DNA from 2 places in the Parabacteroides sp. AM58-2XD genome. Region 1 is predicted to be linked to the other one. Evidence: riboswitches for the same ligand, from Rfam matches in the RefSeq annotation. Region 1 holds a riboswitch; the other holds the start of a gene.
What was found. A riboswitch is a leader RNA that binds a small molecule or an ion and turns the genes downstream of it on or off. The one in region 1 is predicted to bind thiamine pyrophosphate.
Positions count from the first base shown of each region.

Region 2: another riboswitch for thiamine pyrophosphate. It lies ahead of DXA15_RS16340 (TonB-dependent receptor); the one in region 1 lies ahead of thiD (bifunctional hydroxymethylpyrimidine kinase/phosphomethylpyrimidine kinase).

Region 1 is NZ_QSDP01000014.1:9,814-14,183, forward strand. It holds gene DXA15_RS05140 (DUF5686 family protein) at 1-1,478, opposite strand, end outside; gene DXA15_RS05145 (AAA family ATPase) at 1,604-2,152, opposite strand; TPP riboswitch at 2,322-2,418, shown strand; gene thiD (bifunctional hydroxymethylpyrimidine kinase/phosphomethylpyrimidine kinase) at 2,439-3,284, shown strand; gene DXA15_RS05155 (thiamine phosphate synthase) at 3,294-3,890, shown strand; gene DXA15_RS05160 (thiamine phosphate synthase) at 3,956-4,370, shown strand, end outside.
Region 2 is NZ_QSDP01000069.1:10,308-14,677, reverse strand. It holds gene DXA15_RS16350 (SusC/RagA family TonB-linked outer membrane protein) at 1-722, shown strand, start outside; partial or broken gene DXA15_RS16345 (SusD/RagB family nutrient-binding outer membrane lipoprotein) at 763-2,369, shown strand; TPP riboswitch at 2,507-2,622, shown strand; gene DXA15_RS16340 (TonB-dependent receptor) at 2,686-4,370, shown strand, end outside.

The DNA of each region.
Region 1 (4,370 bases):
CTGAAAGCAGTAGTTGTTGTTCCCCCAACACGAAAACGGGCACCTTCTATTGCATTACCACTGATAAAGGTATTAGCCGGTCCGAACTCAAACTTATTCTTTACAGGGTCCGTGCTAGTCCCTATATAACCGGAAGTAAGGATCGTAATGATTTTCTCCGTAACATAGAAAACGGGGACGGCACGTAGTTTGGCCATCAGCTTTTCAACCGTGTTCTGTTTTCGTGTTCCGGCTTCTTCCGGACGGTTCAAATCCCAGAAATCTTCAGGTTGCTTATAAGCGTTCTGTAAAGTTATCACAGGGGCACTCTCTTTGAATATCTCCTGATTTTCAGGAGGAAGGAAAGAATGATCGCTGTATATGTTCAATCTTCGGGCATACATACCCTTGGATTTTTCCGTTAGTTTAAAGTCTACGGATATATCATCTTTAGTAATAATACGTGTACCATCTTCTGTCCTTTTGAATGTCTGTTCGATCGTCATTCCGCTGACAAAGTTCAGGTTGATATTCTTCGGTACATTTAAAATAGCTTTCTGTACGAAGAAGGTAGAATCGAGTGTAACGAACAGATGTCCGGTAAAACCAAATCCTTCCGATACGAAGGGCACAAACCCCAAGTCTACACACTGCTGTCCGTTCACCTCCAATGTGTCGAGCAAATAATATTTATAGAAATTAGGTCCTATTGTGGACAGCGGACTCACAAAACGTTGCAGGAACAGTGGAATATCATTCTTAAAGATATCGACTTCCCGGAATACTTCCCCCAGGAATTGTTGCATACCATCACGAGAAAATATCTCATCTACACCGGCAGCCTTTGCTCCCAGCACAACCCTTTTCTCAACTTTAGGATCTTTACGGTAAAAGATGCCTTCCACCTTTTCCTTTTCAGAAACGGGTAGAATAGTCTTTCCGATATCCAGCGTATCGATATAATCGATCAGGAAGTCGAATTTCCCGCCTTTTCCATTCTCTTTCTTAGGCTTCGGCTGGTAATCATTCATCGCAAAAATCATCTTTTCATATTGACTATAACTGAAATAGTCATGATTGCGAGGATCATTACTCTCCCGGGAGTCAATCACATTTTTAACAAAAGTCACGGCCGGATTTTCCTTCTTGCTGTACTTCTCTTTTTTCGGCTTTACAATGACTTCCCCCAAATCAATACTGGAAGGGGCCAAAGGAATTTTAAAATAATTCTTCTTACCTATAGCCACTTTCAATTCTTTTTCGGCATATCCCAGATATGAGACAGACAGAGTCCGTGCATTAGATGATGTGGTTAATGAAAAATTACCGTCATCATCGGTTGTCGTTCCGATAGTTGTACCCTTCAGTATGACTGAAACATATGGTAACGTTTCTCCCGTGATAGAGTCCGTTACTATTCCGCTTATTATAGTGTTCTGGGCTTTTGATGCAAATGCAACCAAAACAAGTGCCAGAATAAAAACAATCTTTTTCCCCATTATTATTAACTCCCTCGTTAAACTCCGCAAAATTATAACAGATTCTTTTTTATGAATGTTCCAAATTGAACCGATTATATTCCAATTGACAACAAATCACATTTAAAAGACCCAAAATAGATGTTTTAAAATGAATTTATACTACTAATAACAAAATTCCTTCTTTCCGTAACGGGAAGTTTCGGGACTTCAATCAACGTATATCCTGCATCTTTATAGACATCTTTCATTACATTATATGTATCTATCGCTTCATTAAATGATTGTTTACGTTCTTTATCCGTATGGTATATATTTTCCCAGGGAGGAAGTATGAATACCTGCCTGCTATACCTGTATTTATCGACGGCCAGTTCTATTTCCTTCCGGTCGGTTAACCCAATCAACCTTGCATATGCCAGTGTATCAGGGATTCCTCTGTCAAAAAATAATATGCCTTCATTTTCTTTATGAGCCAGATATGATTCAACGGAACGTTCCAGCATCATACTGGTATATAAACCGGTATCTTTCCAGGGTAATGCGTTCCCACCCTGTAGCTGCTGTTCTTTGATAATATCCCGTGCTACTTCTTTTACTGTTTGATATCCAACAGTTTTAAGTTCTTCAATTAATGATGTTTTACCCGTTCCAGGTCCACCAGTAATAACATACAAGCCTGTTTTTGTCAACATGATTTGTTTATTTATGACTATTATGGCAAAAGGAAATACAACCCGGATGAAAAGCTGTTATAACCGGAATTGTACGTGCAAATATACTGGATTATTTCTTTAAACCTATCAATTCACTCTTAAATTTAACAATTCACTTTTGTTTTCTCTTGTCAATATTTCTACCTTTGTGCACGAAAAGGGGTGCCATACTGTAAACGGGCTGAGATTATACCTGTGAACCTGATGCGGGTAATGCCGCCGTAGGAAAGACAGACAAGGCTTTTCCCTCCTTTGGTATGTGAATATGAAAACAGATACATTTTATCGTTATCCGACTGCGTTAACCATTGCCGGTTCCGACAGCGGTGGCGGAGCTGGGATACAGGCAGATATTAAAACATTCTCGGCATTGGGAGTTTACGGAGCTTCCGTAATCACCTCCATTACGGCCCAAAACACACAAGGTGTCAGAGGCATACAAGCCGTCTCTCCGGAAGTCTTGAAAGGCCAGTTGGATGCGGTTTTTGAAGATATTACCATCGATGCAGTCAAAATCGGAATGTTGCATAATAAAACAGCGGCAGAAATCGTCGTAAATGCAATCGATACTTATTCTCCGTCGCGTATTATTCTGGACCCGGTAATGATTTCGACCAGCGGTAACAAATTATTGCAGGATGATGCCATAGACATCATTGTCCGGGAACTGTTCAAACGGACATCGCTGGTCACTCCCAACATCGACGAAGCTGAATTTCTGTCCGGAATGAAGATAACTTCCGAAAAAGAGATGTGCCTGGCGGCAGAGAAGTTGCTGTCTTTAGGCTGCCATGCCGTATTAATGAAGGGAGGACATTTAAAAGGAAAAGAGATGACTGATATATTATATGTATCGGAAGCGTCCCCTCTCCGGCTTTCGGCGGAAACTGTAATTACGCTCAACGGCCACGGCACCGGTTGTACGTTGTCTTCCGCTATTGCCGCTTACCAGGCTTTAGGTAAAAGCCTGCCTGATGCCGTCAGACTGGCTAAAGAATATATAACAAAAGCAATTACAGAAGGGAAAGATGTACGGACAGGACACGGGCATGGTCCCTTGAACCATTTCTTCGCTCCGGTTCCTTTAGTAAAAACAGAGATAAAGAGATAAAAGGATCGTATGAAACTGTTCGTAATCACAACTCCTTTCTTTTTTGAAGGGGAAAGCCGGATAATAACCCATTTGTTCAGGGAGGGAATGCAGCGCTTGCATCTGCGCAAACCCCAGAGTGACATCGACAGGTTTCGTCTCTTACTGGACGCTATCCCTGCCGAATATCATTCACGGATTGTATTGCACGAACATTTTGAACTCACAGCCGGATACCGGTTGGCTGGCATCCATTTGAACAGCCGGAATAATATCCTGCCGGAAGGTTTTACCGGAAGCATAAGCCGTTCATGCCATTCCTTGCAGGAAGTACAGGATAACAAACAGTTGGATTATGTATTTCTGAGTCCCATCTTTCAAAGTATATCCAAAGAGGGATACGGAAACGGCTTTCCGATAGAGACATTACGGGAGGCGGCAGCTTCGGGCATAATCAACGAAAAGGTAATCGCCCTGGGCGGAATAGAAGAAAAGAACATTCCGCTGATTGCTTCCTTACATTTCGGAGGAGCCGCTATTCTGGGAGCTTTATGGGGCAAAGACCCTTCTGTAACAAACGAAACATCTATAATAAAACGATACAAACAATTGGATATATGGCAATAGAATATCATTTGCGCAAGCACGAAGATAAAGGACAATTTATTCCACAAGGCAGTGGTGAACGCCTGATGTTTATAACCCACGGTACTTCTAAATACACAGAACGGGAAGAAGTCAAAATGGTTCTTGACGGCGGTTGTTCATGGGTACAGCTACGGATGAAAGGGAACATGAATATCTTTGCAGCCAGGGAAATCGGGCAACTAATCAATGAGCATACAAACAAATGTATCTATTGTATAAACGATAATGCACGGATTGCTTTGAGATGCGGGGCGAATGCTGTTCACCTGGGGAAAGAAGATATATCAGTATCCGCCGCATGGGAAATGGCAAAAGAGCAGTTATTTCCGGACGAAGTCTTCTATATCGGCGCCACCGCCAATACCTTTGAAGATATCGAGCGTGCTGTCGGACAAGGAGCTTCCTATATCGGCCTTGGGCCATTCCGTTATACGGAAACGAAAAAGAAACTCAGTCCCG
Region 2 (4,370 bases), on a different contig from region 1:
AAGTCGTTGGCGATAACGGTCTGTATATCGTAGACTATACAGAACGCCAGAGAGCAGGTAACGCCATGCCGAAAGTTGTCGGAGGTATCAGCACTTCATTGAGCTATAAAGATTTCTATCTGGATGCCACTATCGACTTCCGTATTGGTGGTGACGTACTGAACTTGCCTTACCAGTATATGACCGAACTCGGTATCCTGGATTGTACATTGGATAACCGTGATGCTTCACGTGGCGGTCTTACCTGGTATGCAGACGGAAACGACCTGTCAGACCCTTCAAAACGTCATTTGACAGACCAACCTGCCGGATCTACAGTAAACGGTAACATGGTTTACGATAACGGTGTAATCCAGCCGGGTGTTAAACAAGACGGTTCTGAAAACAAAACGATCATCACTGCCGGTGAATCATATTACAACCAATACGGTTGGGGATATTCCGGAAACATCACTTATGAAAACGCAATACAGAAGAATTCATATGTAAAAATGCGTGAACTGAGCCTTGGTTGCAGATTACCGAAAAACATCACTTCCAAATTCGGTTGTAAGAACCTGATGGTTTCCGTATACGGTCGTAACCTATTCTACTTCTATAAGAGCCTGAAAGAATTCGATGCAGAATGTACAGACGGTACAACCTGGATCACGCAGGCACAGATTGGTGGTTCAACAGCCACAACACGTTCATTCGGCTTCTCATTACGTGCAAGCTTCTAATTGACGAAAAATAATATAGAATATTAAAATTGAAAGATTTATGAAAAAAATATATGCACTCGCACTTGGATGTGCTGCCCTTCTGGCAACGTCTTCCTGTAGTGACGACAAATTCACGGATCAATATCAGGACCCGTCAAAGACACAGACGGTATCATGCCCGGCCTTGATGGTTGGGGTATGGCAAGCCTCTAATACATGGATGAATCCAGTCTATTACAGATATTATGTATCTTCCACTACTTCCGGTCTCTTCTCTGGAATAATCGGTCATACAAACAGTAAAGACCGTTTTGCCGGTACCGGTCAGGGGTATTTCAACGAACGTTGGAGAAACTTTTACAACACTGTCACCCAGTATAGGGTATTGGAAACCGAATTCAATAACCTTCCGGAAGAAGAAAAAGAAGACTATCGTATCTTCTATCTGCTGGGACGTACAGTAATGGAAGAGCAACTTTATGAAGTTTGTTCCGCCTGGGGTGGAGTACCATTCTCTGAAGCCGGCACATTATGGGCAACAGGAGACGTAGAAGCTTCCAAACCCAAATACGATTCGGATATCGACTTGTATAAAATGATCCTGAGCGACCTGGACGAAGTCAACACATACCTCAACGGACGTTCGCTTACAGCCAATGCCAGTACTTACCTGAATGCAGAAGACTATGTGAACAACGGTGACATCACCTTATGGCGTAAATATGTGAATTCCCTGCGTTTACGTGTAGCTACTCACCTGGCTTCTAACGGCGACCTGGTAAGTGAGGCACGTGCTGCGATTAAAACGATGTTGGAAAATCCCGGTACTTATCCGATGGTAGATCTAAACTCTGATAATATCACAGTGACACAAACCGACGATGACCAGTTCGATTTTGACCGTGACCTGCAAAACGCAATCGAGAATTCAACTTACAACCGCATGTCCGGTCCAATGCAACGTGCACTGAATGCCAACACCAATAATCCGGACCCACGTTTGGAAGTCTTGTATGACAGCAACTGGAATAACGAATATATCGGCCTCGATCCGTCTGAAACACTCACGGAACAGGAAACGAATATGAGTATCTCTACGCATGGTACGGCTAAATATTACGCAGCCCTGGATACATCGACCTTCACCCGTAACCCCGGATTCCCGGGACTCTGGATGACAGCAGCCGAAGTTGCTTCATGAAGGCGGAAGCCTATGCCAACAACTGGGCTACCGGTAATGCCAAGAGCGAATATATCAACGGTATAAAACTTTCCACTGAATTCTATTTCGATTTGAATTCAACCGGTACCTATCGTGACGCGCTGACACCTCCTTCTACGGCTGTAGTAGAGGCATATGCCGAAACACAATGGGATGCCAGTAACCCGCAGAAGAGCATCCTAACACAGCGCTGGATCCATCACGGTGCCATTCAGGAATATGAAGCATGGAACGTTGTCCGCCGTACCGGATATCCGGAAATCTATTTCAAACGCGACCCGCAGTCTGTCGCAACTCCGCTTCCTCTGGACCGCATCCAGTATCCGTCTGACGAAAAGGACTATAACTCAGCCAACCTGAATGCCCATCTGGGAGGTAAGGAAGACAGCTGGTACGCTCCTTTGAACTGGATGAAGAGCAATTGGTACACCACTATTGAATAACAAATAAACAGAGAGATATCCACAGTAAATAATTACAACATAATTGATGGAAAATTGTGGAGTCGAAACCGCCCCGAAGTGATTCGCGGCGGTTTTTTCCATTTGTACAATTCCCTGACTTTCCCTATCTTTGCTCCCCGAATACAAAGGGGTGCTTGCCACGTACCGATACAGTACGTGCCGCAGGCTGAGATTATACCCATATTACCTGATACGGATAATGCCGGCGAAGGGAATTGTAAAACATGGTATACTTCTTCACACAACACACCTCTCCTATTCATTTATCAGGTTTTTAAACATTAAGGTAAAAAGGATGAAAAGTGTATTGATTATTTGTGCCGGATCTCTGGCAACATTCGCAGCAGCGGGAAACCGTCCCGACCCTGTCGATTCTCTCAAAATTTCACGTGACTTATCACTGGACGAAGTAGTCGTCACCGCCACTAAAGTAGCCAAAGGTACTCCGGTGGCTTACAGCGAAGTATCCAAAGACGAACTCAGCCGTAAAAACGACGGCCAGGGTATCCCCTACCTCATCTCCCAATCCCCCTCCGTCATCATGACTTCGGACGCCGGGACAGGTATCGGCTATTCGGGCTTCCGTATCCGCGGCACAGACGCCAACCGCATCAACATCACGGTCAACGGCGTACCGGTCAACGACTCCGAGTCGCACACCGTTTTCTGGGCCAACATGTCCGATTTCGCATCTTCCGTCGATAACATACAGATACAACGGGGAGCCGGGACATCGACCAACGGAGCCGCCGCCTTCGGTGCCACCGTCGCCATGCAAACGCAAAAGCCGGACCTGAAACCGTATGCCGAATACAGCCTTTCGGCAGGTTCGTTCGGAACCGTCAAAAACTCAGTCAAAATAGGAACCGGGGTACTCCGGGATCATTTTGTTTTCGACGCCCGCTACTCCAACGTCCAAAGCGACGGATACATCGACCGGGCGACAGCCAATATGCACTCTTATTTCGGTTCTGCCACCTATTACGGCGATAACACCCTGATCCGCTTCCAGACATTCGGCAATATAGAGAAAACGTATCAGGCCTGGAACGGTGTCCCTTCCATTTACCTGGACAGCGACCGGACCTATAACCCTTGCGGAGAATATGAAGAGAACGGCGTTAAAAAATTCTACGACAACCAGACAGACAATTACCGGCAGCAAAACTACCACCTGATGGCAAGCCAGCGACTGAGCGACCTGTGGAATATGAACCTGACTCTCCATTACACACATGGAGAAGGATATTACGAAGACTATAAGCCTAATGAAGAATTTACAAAATATAAACTCCCCGAGTCTTATATCAACGGGAAAGGCGACACAATCGTCAGTTCCGACCTCGTCCGCCGCAAATGGCTGGACAACGACTTTTACGGTGTCGTTTACAGTGCGAACTATCGCTCCGAACGTCTCCAGATAAGCTTCGGTTCAGCTGTCAATAAATATGTAGGCGACCATTTCGGTCGTGTCATGTGGGTCAAAAATGCAGAAGCACTCCCCTCGCCTGACTACGAATATTACCGTAACAGAGGGAACAAACTGGATTATAACTTTTACGTAAAGGGTAACTACCGGTTCCACCCCTACCTGAACGGATACCTCGACCTACAATACCGCGGCATCCACTATACGATCAAAGGAAGCGACGACAATACCGGTAAGGAAATCTACGTCAACAAATACTGGAACTTCTTCAACCCGAAAGCCGGTATCAATTTCCAGAAAGGCGGTCATAATGCTTTCGTCTCTTTCTCCGTCGCCAACCGTGAACCCAATCGCGACAATTTTACGGAAGCCGCGGCCAACGAACGTCCTTCCCACGAAACACTCTACGACTACGAAGTCGGTTACAGCTTCGGCAACCAGCGTTTCCGCGTCGGAGCCAATCTTTATTTTATGGACTACAACAACCAATTGATCCTGAGCGGAAAAATCAGCGAAATCGGTGAAGCATTGACCAGCAATATCAAAGACAG